DNA from 2 places in the Peribacillus sp. 05N428 genome. Region 2 is predicted to be linked to the other one. Evidence: a T-box and tRNA genes for the amino acid it is inferred to sense, from the RefSeq annotation. Region 2 holds a T-box; the other holds one or more tRNA genes.

What was found. A T-box is a leader RNA that pairs with one kind of tRNA and senses whether it is charged. The one in region 2 lies ahead of argS (arginine--tRNA ligase), so its partner is inferred to be a tRNA-Arg.
Region 1: it has a tRNA-Arg gene. The T-box ahead of argS (arginine--tRNA ligase) is inferred to sense a tRNA for this amino acid. The anticodon was not compared.

What each region holds. Positions count from the first base shown of each region.
Region 1 covers NZ_JBFTMS010000002.1:123,557-128,847, reverse strand. Annotated here, with positions in the region: gene AC1DIV_RS02290 (FecCD family ABC transporter permease) at 1-556, opposite strand, end outside; gene AC1DIV_RS02285 (ABC transporter substrate-binding protein) at 519-1,484, opposite strand; cobalamin riboswitch at 1,663-1,837, opposite strand; gene AC1DIV_RS02280 (polysaccharide deacetylase family protein) at 1,924-2,772, opposite strand; tRNA gene AC1DIV_RS02275 (tRNA-Arg) at 3,002-3,075, shown strand; gene AC1DIV_RS02270 (hypothetical protein) at 3,578-3,742, shown strand; gene AC1DIV_RS02265 (DNA topoisomerase III) at 3,797-5,291, opposite strand, start outside.
Region 2 covers NZ_JBFTMS010000040.1:5,261-10,551, forward strand. Annotated here, with positions in the region: gene AC1DIV_RS24240 (LacI family DNA-binding transcriptional regulator) at 1-542, opposite strand, end outside; gene AC1DIV_RS24245 (hypothetical protein) at 785-1,204, shown strand; gene argS (arginine--tRNA ligase) at 1,291-2,964, opposite strand; T-box leader at 3,005-3,223, opposite strand; gene AC1DIV_RS24255 (response regulator) at 3,291-3,836, opposite strand; gene desA (Delta(5) desaturase DesA) at 3,930-4,961, opposite strand; gene AC1DIV_RS24265 (DinB family protein) at 5,230-5,291, opposite strand, start outside.

The sequences.
Region 1 (5,291 bases), on a different contig from region 2:
TCAATGAAATGAAGGCACTTAAAAACGAGCTGAAAATGATTCCCGTTAAAATGATCGTTTCCACTTTCATCGATCGATCCATTTTTTTTGCAAAAGTCAGTACGCAGAGCATCGTGAGCACTGAACATAAGATACTCAATGCCGGAAGGGTATATAAACCGATGAATGGCAGTGATATATTCAAGAATATTGTCAAAACGGCTCCGACCGATGCTCCTGATGAAATACCTAATGTGTAAGGATCAGCGAGCGGGTTCCGGAGCAGTCCCTGAAAAGCCGCACCCGCAATCGCAAGTGATGCCCCAACCAAACCAGCGAGCAGCACCCGCGGCAAGCGGATGTTCATCACGATATTCGTTAGCATCACATCCGGATCGGCAGAAATCGGCAAGTGGAAAATCTCCTTGCCGATTATTTGTATAAGTACGGGAATCGGTACTGGCACCGAACCAAAGGAAATGCCTATCGTCATTGCGAATAACAAAATGAACAACGCAATCAAATAAGCAAACGCCCATTTAGTTGTCAAATTGGTTCGGATAGACTGATTTGGCAAGTTCCTCTACTCCCTCTATTAAGCGTGGACCGGAACGGGTCACCAAGTCAGAATGGACATCAAAGACTTGGCCATTCTTAACAGCATTTACGTCTTGCCATCCTTTTCGGCCCTTCACTTCACTTACTGCATCTTTCGTATAATAACCATACGTTGTAATGATGACATCAGGATTTGCAGCAATCATCGACTCTTCATCAATTTTTGCCCAACCGTCCAATTCAGCAGCCGCATTATTCGCTGAAATAGTTTGAAGCATCTCATTCATGAAAGTATTTTTTCCAGGTGTGTATATTTCCGGTGAAGGCGAAACTTCCACTAAAACGGTCTTCCTATCCTCTTCCTTTACGGATTTGGCCTTTTCCTGGATATCCTTGAGCTTCGTTTTCATATCCGCAACGATTTCGTTTGCCTTATCATGTTCTCCCGTTGCCTGTCCAATCATTTCAATAGACTCATAGACTTGGTCAAAGCTTTGGGCATCATTGACTACGAGCACATCTATTCCAGCATCCTTAAGCTGCTGTAAACCCTCATTTGAATTATGGGCACTTGATGCATGCGCAAGAACAAGGTCAGGCTTCATGGAGACAATCAGCTCCGTGTTCATTTCCATTCCGCCAACTTTTTGAATTTCTTTCGTTTCCTCCGGGTAATTATCATTGTCGGAAACACCAACGACCTTTTTACCCAAACCAAGTGCAAAGACCACTTCCGTATTACTTGGTATCAACGAAACGATTTTCTTCGGTTCTTTTTCTATCGTTACTTTTTCCCCACTTGCATCTTTAATCGTAATCGGGAAAGCTTCGTGTTGAGCATGATTCGTTTGCTCCTTTTCTTTTCCTTCATCAGCAGCACCACCGCAGCCAACCATCATGCCTGCAGTCAGTAACATTAACAGTATCAGACCAAAAATCTTCTTCATTTTCATTCCCCACAATCTTTTTATTTAATTTCTTCATACCTAACAGAGAAAACCAATCCTGGAAGATGCCCCCAAAACAAAAAGCATCTCCCGTTAAACGGAAGATGCTTGCATGGCAACAATATCAATACGGACTCTATCTTAGGGTCTGCCACACACCTTCCCATCCGCGTAGGTTACAGGTGTACGAATTCTGGCAGGTCTCCTGGCTCATGGTCTTCGTCAACGGCACCTTCCCATATCTCATACAGTGGTACACAGCCGTCAGCTCCCATATACAGTGGCGGGACCGCGTTGGCATTTCACCAACTTCCCTTTTAAGTCATTAAGACACCAAATCGTTCATATGTATATAATTTTCACTGCCTTCATTATACACCATGTAAGAATCGATTATTATATGATTTTTCTGAACAAGTGCGAAATGACCCTTCCGCCTTCAATGCTTTGAAGCATTTTCAATCAGCGACGCAAACCCATTGATCGATAACCCCGGTGAAATCCGAACTCTATGCAGAGCATGCATCCCTTGGTCGCTTGAAGCTCCCCCAGGTTCGGTAGTGACTGCCATTTTGTATCCAGCTTCTTCTGACAGCCTGAGACTCTCTTCGTTATACCGGCCAACCGGATAGGAAAGCACTGTCGTGTCCTGGTCGAGGATACGGTCGAACAGCACCTTCGACTGAACCATTTCCGCTTCTTGCTGCTCTGCCGTCATGCGGTTCAGCTCCAAATGGTTGATGGTATGGCTTTCAATCGAAATCCCATCCCTGCTCATCTCCAACATTTGATTTTCAGTCAGGTGATGACCTTTATCTATGGACTTCCCGATCATGAAGACAGTTGCTTTCATATCATTTTCTTTTAATATCGGGAAAGCCTCCGTGTAGTTATCTGTATAGCCATCATCAAAAGTAAGCCAGACGCACTTCTCACTTGGCATCCGATTCTCGGCTAAAACGAGGAATGCTTCTTCAGGGGATAATGTATAGTAACCATTCTCCCGAAGCCAAGCCATCTGTGATCGGAATTCCTCCCTTGGGACCCGAAGGCCATTACCTTGGGAAATGCTGTGATACATCAAAATCGGAAGCTGGACCGGGGACTCGGCCTTTATCCAGTCTCCCGTATCGATTTGCCCCTCCGAATCCTGCCCGCTCCCATTCTCAGCCGCTTCGGCCACTTCAATGTCATCTTCCGCAATCGGTGCAGCCGTCTTTGTGCCTATCCCCTCTAAAATCCCTTGTGTGCATCCAGGTAAAATCAAAACCCCCAGCAATGCCGCCATCCTTAAAACTCTATATTTTTTCACTATCATTCTCCTGATTTTTTTATAGTATAATAGTACCAGAAAACCAATGGACAATAAAGTATTCCATTTAATGAAAAAAGAGGAAAAACGAGAGCTTTGCGATGCGCTAAACATTTATGAGGATTTTTTTTCATAACTATGTGCTATTAGCTTGAAAAGTTTGCCTATAAGAAATATAATAAATAAGTCGTCGACTTTAATATATGTCCCAGTAGCTCAGCAGGATAGAGCGACAGCCTCCTAAGCTGTAGGTCGTAGGTTCGATTCCTATCTGGGACGCTAATTATAAACCCCTGTTACAAGCGGTCCTTCCGCGGAGTAACAGGGGTTTTTTTCTGTTGGTTAAGAACAATTGATTTTTTGATGGAGAAAACACAGGTCTCAAGGCTAAATTTTTTCATCAAGCCATATAGATATAAAACCTGATTGCAAAACTATGCATAAAGGTTGGAAATATTGGCGAACAAGAATACAAACTGTTTGATAGTAAAAAAAGTCTTATTTATCACGTCGATAAATACAAATACTGATTTCGGGATATAATCATTTTTTTTTGAAATATATGTTTTAACCTGTCCCATCCGGGTATACAAATACTGTAAGACATTCTCACCAAAGGAGATGATAGTGCATGATGAGTACAATCAGAAGCCAATGGAACAAAGAGAATGACGCAGCGGTGTTTAGTCCCGGTGATCAGCGTTAGAGTCAATTGAAGAGTTGGATGATAATCAAACATGGGAATTACTAGTCTTCTCATCCAAAGGAGGAAGATACGATCATGAGTATTTACAGCCTATGGAATCCAGAGAATGATGAAGCAATTTTCAGTCCGGGTGATCAGAAGCCATTCAGTACGCTCATACGAGTAGATTCGGATAAACACACACACACTGACAAAACACTTGAATATGAATTACATGGCACCGTACTGAATGAAATTTAGTCGAAGCAGGAATATACCGAAAAAGGATGGAGCGATTGCTCCATCCTTTTACTTTTATTTATCGAATTTCAGTTTCGCCAAGGCATCTGCCAATGCAGTATTGATCGGCTCTTCTTTATTTTGCTTTTTCATATAATTGGATACTTCATTTTTGGATACTTTTTGATTTTTATTTTGCCCTCTTCGTTTATTGTAAGAAGATAGTTTTTCGTGAAAACCGCATTTACAGGTGAATGTCTGTGCTTCTCCTTGACCGCGCATTTCCATCTTTTTATGGCATTGCGGGCATCTGGCATTTGTTACACGTGAAACACTTTTTTTGTGGCCGCAATCACGATCTTGACAGACAAGCATTTTTCCCTTTTTACCATTCACTTCTAGCATCAGCTTGCCGCAATCAGGACATTTCGTTCCTGACACGTTATCATGCTTGAATTTTTGATCACTATTTTTGATTTCATGGACGATATTTTTGGCGTAGGCGCGCATATCACCGATGAAAGCCTGTTTTGGCAGCTTTCCTTTTGCTATCGCAGTTAACTTTTGCTCCCATTGAGCTGTCAAAGCTGGAGAACGCAAGTCTTCAGGTGCCAATTGAAGAAGTTGTTTTCCTTTTGAGGTGACATGAAGACCCTTTCCTCTCTTCTCGATCAGGAAGCTATTGAATAGTTTTTCAATAACATCCGCACGTGTTGCAACAGTTCCAATCCCGCCAGTTTCACCAAGAGTCTTGATGAGCTCTTTGCTTTCCCCTGCCATGAAACGAGCAGGATTCTCCATTGCCGAAAGAAGCGACCCCTCATTGAATGGTTCCGGCGGTTTCGTTTCACCCTCTGTTTGTTTCACAGTCGAAATGGTTAAACTGTCACCTTTTTGAACGTTCGGAAGCAGTTGCTCCGCAAGGCCATCTTTAGCTTCTTCCTCATCGAATTGGTGATCATAAACTTCCTTCCAACCTGACTTCAGGATGACCTTCCCTTTTGCCATGAACGTCTCCTGCCCCATTTTTGCGGTGATGGTCGTTTGTTCATATTCAAAAGGCGGCATCAATACAGCAAGGAACCTTTTAACGACCAAATCATAGATTTTCGATTCTTTGTCGCTCAGTTTTCCCGGTAGCGGCGTTTGCTCAGTGGGGATGATTGCATGGTGATCAGAAACCTTGCTATCGTCCACGAACGATTTATTTGTTTTAATCGGGCTGCGCAGGATCCTTGATGCATACTGGGCATATGGTTTAATGCTTACAGCCTGTAATCTTTCTTTTAGCGTATCAACCAAATCCGTTGATAAAAAGCGTGAATCCGTCCTTGGATAAGTCAAGACCTTATGGCTTTCATATAAGCGCTGCATGATCGATAACGTCTCCTTCGCCGAATAGCCGAATTTCTTATTGGCATCCCGTTGAAGTTCTGTTAAATCATATAAGGAAGGGGCAAAACTTTTCTTATGTGCCTTGTTCACTTCAACCACTTCTGCACTTTTCCCCTTAACGGCTGCAAGAACCTTTTCTGCCTTGTTTTTATCAAATGTGCGGATATCTTTTGAT
Region 2 (5,291 bases):
CCAACCAAATAATTGACAGCTTGTGAAGTAGCCTGAAAATTATCCAATCCTACCGTATCGATTTCAAGATCCGGCACCTTCCGATCCAAAAGGATGACCGGGGTCTTTTGCTCTTGCATCTGTTTTAGCATATCGTGATTACCGCCAGTCGTATGAATGATAAGCCCGTCGATGCGATGGGATAAAAGCATATCAAAATAGCCTCTTTCCTTCTCGGGGTTATTATCCGAATTGCAAATCATCAGATTATATCCATTCTGGCTGCATATATCCTCAGCCCCCCGAAGGATGGCCGTCGTATATGGATTGTTGATGTCCGCCACGATGATTCCAATCAAATAACTCTTATTGCTTTTGAGCCCTCTTGCCATCGTGTTTGGGCGGTACTCCATTTTGTTGATCGCCAGCTCGATTTTCTTACGGGTTTTGTCAGAGAGTTCATCAAATCTCCCCCCTAAATACCGGGAAACAGAGGTCTTTGAAACACCTGCTTCTCTAGCAACATCGTAAATTGTAACCTTTGCGTTTTCTTGTTTAACCATTACATTCATCCATTCGCGAATTTTGGAACCGGTTCCATTTTTATAAATATTAACACATTACCAATGAATGTCAATCCATTTTATTCAAATTCTTTTTCTTCCGCTGAAAATGGATAGCCGCATGGATCGACGCCAACTTCAAATGCCAAGCTGACAGCCCGCCTCCTTCATTTCCCCATATTAAAATACATTAACAAAATTGTATAATATAAACAGTTACAGAGAGGGGAAGGCTTTTTTTCATGAAAAATAAATATTCAAAATGGTTACTTGTTGTAGGTATATGTATGGGTGTTGCTATCGGAGGTTATTTGTATTATTCCAGTATTGCAATTGGGGGCACATCTGATAATGGTATGTGGAAAGCAAATTATAAAAAAAACTCTGATGAAACAGTTGGCGGATGGATTGGACATGTTCAACAAAAGTCTGGTGGCAAGGTCAAGATAAAAGAAGTAAGCTTTACTGATAATGGAAAAACATTAGTGGAACATAAGGGATTTACAGAAGGAAAAAGTGAAGATGGCTCTATTACAAAATTAAATCCATTATCAACGGATTTTTATTTGGGAGATCCTCCAAAAAAAGAGCATGTGTACAAGTTGCATATTACATGGGAGAAAAAAGGACAGCCCATGACAGATACCTTTCTTCTAAAATAAAAGAGCTTACGTTCATGCCAGGATTTATCTGATAAATTATGGAGCCATTTTGAAAAGATCAAAATGGCTCCTTTTATAGACATGCATTACATTTTATTCGGCGCTGAAATTCCCAATAAACTTAGCGCATCCTTCAATACGATCGCAACGGAAAAAGCGAATGAGAGCTTCATTTGTTTCCATTCATCTTCCACTAGGATTTTCGAATGTGCATAATACTTATTGAATGCACGCGATACATGCAAGCTGAATTTCGCGATTTGTGATGGATCGGCTTGTTCAAATGATTTTTGGACAATGATCGGGTATTGCTCCAGCAGCTGGATGACTGGCCACGCATATTCGCCTAAAGCGTCATATTGGATGTCCTGCTCTTTAAAATCACCTTTTTCAAGCAAGGAGGAAATTCGCGCATATGTGTACTGTACATATGGGCCCGTTTCTCCCTCAAAATTCATCATTTGCTCTAATGAAAAATCAATATCGTTCATGCGGTTATTTTTTAAATCATTAAAGATTACCGCTCCGACACCAACCTGTCTTGCAACCAGTTCTTTCTGTTCAAGCGCTTGATTTTTTTCTTCAATATTGCGCTTCGCAGTTTCGATCGCCTCTGCCAATACATCCGCAAGCAGCACGACTTTCCCTTTACGGGTCGACATTTTCTTACCGTCTTTTAGCATCATGCCAAACGCTACGTGCTGTAAGTCTTTTGACCACTCATACCCCATTTTTTCAATGACGTTAAAGAGCTGTTTAAAGTGCAGGGATTGTTCATTTCCGACCACATAAAATGTTTTCTTTGCCTCATACTGTTTTTTACGATACATGGCTGCAGCTAAATCACGTGTGGCATAAAGTGTCGCACCATCGGTTTTCGTAATCAAACACGGCGGCATATCTTCCAATTGCACGACATAGGCACCTTCTGATAGGGCAAGCAGGCCTTTTTCTTTTAGTTCCCCGACAACCGCATCCATTTTATCATTGTAAAATGCTTCGCCGGCATAGGAATCAAAACGGATGCCCAATAAATCATAAATCGTCTCGAATTCTTTTAAAGACGCATCCCTGAACCATTTCCACAATGCCAGTGCTTCCTCGTCCCCGTCTTCAAGCGACTTGAAGCTTGCGCGTGCTTGTTCATTCAATGATTCATCGGTTTCTGCTCTTTCATGGAACTTCACATAGATTTTCAATAATTCCTGAATCGGCGAAGCCTCGATTGCCTCTTTGTCGCCCCACAGCTTATACGCGACAATCAACTTACCGAATTGCGTGCCCCAATCTCCTAAATGATTGATACGCACGGCATTGTAGCCATTTTTTTCGGCAATGTTGGCCAGTGCATTCCCTATGACCGTAGAGCGTAAGTGCCCCATGGAAAAAGGCTTGGCAATATTCGGGGAGGAATAATCAATCACGACATTTCCCTTTCCAGTCTGCATCGAACCATACTGATCCTTTTCCCTTAATATCGTTTGCAGCACGTTTTCCGTCACCATCTGTTGATTGACGAAGATATTCAGATAACCTCCCACTACGTTCACTTCTTGAATCAACGTACTGTTTAATTGTTGGGCTATTTCCGACGCAATCACCTGAGGCGATTTTTTGAATTTTTTCGCAAGAGTAAAGCACGGAAAGGCGACATCACCTAACTCCATCATTTTCGGCTTTTCCATTAATTTTTCTATTTCACTTGCTGGCATTTCATTGTTCAAAGCAGTTGAAATCAATTCTGCAATTGGTTTATTCATCAACATTTTCCCTCCTAAACAAAAAAGCCCCCGCCTCTAAATAAGAGACGAGAGCATGAATTCCCGTGGTACCACTCTAGTTGCCACAAATTGCGGCCACTTTCCATTGTTAACGAGGTGACTCCCCGATATTCCCTACTGAACGTTTCAAGAAATTTCTCCAAAGTGCGCTTCATTCATCCGACCTGCATTAGGCTCCCACCATCCCTAACTCGCTTTCCATTTCAAAATGAACTACTCTCTTCATCACAGAATTTTCAATATTATAATTTAATCCATCGTACACAATTTAAAAAAACGTGTCAACAGAATTTAAGAAACAAATCCTAACCAGCCGGTAACTTCATTTTATCCTTGATGTTCGAAAAATATTTTCTTACTGTCCCAATTGTGCCGCTTTGATTGGACGGCTCAATATTGGATGGTGGACCATCGGCTAACAGCCCTAACACTCCCATTTCCCGGCCATTATGGCTGGAAGGCCCATCAATAAGCTCTGGGGAGTATATTCGCTTGCCATCCATTATGCAGCGAATCGAGCAGGCTAACTCTTCACCCGGGTTATCCTTCAATAAATAACCACTTACATCCGCCTTTAATGCGAGTTGAAAATAACCAGTCCTTCGAAATGTTGTTAAAATGACCACCTTGCATTCAAATGACCTTAATGCTTCTGCTGCCTCAAGTCCGTTCATTACAGGCATCTCCATATCCATGATACACACATCAGGCCGTAATTGGTGTACAAGAGCCATCGCTTCTTCTCCGTTACTGGCTTGCCCGACAATTTCTATATCTTCTTCAAGATTGAGTAGAGAACTTATTGCCTCTAACAGCATTTGCTGATTCTCTGCAATGACAATTCGAATCATTTTTAAGTTCTCTCCTTTATCGAGTTCCTTATATGAAGCAAAGACTCCCCAAATCCGAGGATTATTAAGGGAGTCTGGAATGATACATGAACGTTACAGTTCAGATTTCACTTGAGTGGGAACACTTTTTTTCGTTAAATATTTTATGTCCTTGAAACTGACGAAATTCTTGGATTCCTCATCCCATAAACGGAAACGGAGTGAGCGCAAGCTTGTTGCAAGAGTGATCGTCGGAACGTTCTCTAAAGGCTGCGTATTATTATGCGCCATTTCCAATTTATAGTTAGGCACCCTTGGACTTAAATGATGAACATGATGGTAACCGATATTACCAGTAAGGAACTGCATCAGTTTTGGAAGCTTATAAAAAGAACTTCCCTCCACTGCTGCCAATACATATTCCCACTCTTCATTTTCTTCAAAATAAGAGTCCTCAAATGTGTGCTGGACGTAAAACAGCCAAATGCCGATTGAACCAGAAATCATGAAAATGGAACCTTGTACCAGAAGGAAAGATTGCCAGCCTACTGCCAAGCAAAGCAATGCCGCTAAAACGACGATTAAGACATTCGTCAAATACGTATTATTTTTTTCCTTTTTTCTAGCACCTTTACGGTTAAATCTATTTTTAAGAAGGAAAACATAAATCGGTCCCAAACCAAACATGACCAATGGATTACGATAAAAACGATAAGCAAAACGAAGTTTAAACGGTGCAGCCAAATACTCATCTACCGTAAGGGTCCAAATATCACCTGTACCCCGCTTATCCAAATTACCGCTTGTTGCGTGATGCACAGAATGCTCATGTCCCCATTGATCAAACGGGAATAAAGTCAAAACACCCATGATCGTACCGACTATTCTATTCGCACGGCGGTCTTTGAAAAATGAATGATGCGTACAATCATGAAAAATGATGAATATTCTCGTCAAGAATCCTGCAGCAAACACAGCTGGGATTAAGGCTAACCAATAAGAAACGGAAAGACTTATATATGCTAGGTACCATAGAATGATGAACGGCCCCAGGGTATTGATGATCTGCCATATACTTTGCTTTGTCGTTGATTGTTCAAAAGGAGCAATTTGTTTTTTCAAGGATTTCGTATTTTGCAAGGTCATATTTCAATTGCACTTCCTTTTATTTGTCGTTATCCATAGTATAAAGAAACCAACCTGATTTTATTAGTACCAGGTGTCATGACTAGAAGATGACAAATGTCATGTACAAGTCAATTCCAGTGACAAACGTAAAAAAGGCCAACCAGGAAGAACCGGTTAACCTGTTCACATATATAGGATTTCGTTATCTTCAAAATAACAGGCTGCCTTACGTTAAAAACAGGACTGTCAATGCTTACAGTCCCATCAGTAAGCAAATGAAGGCCCGTTACTCCCCTTTTAAAAATAAATAAAGCCCATAATCCGTCGAAGTTGAGGCATAACCCATTT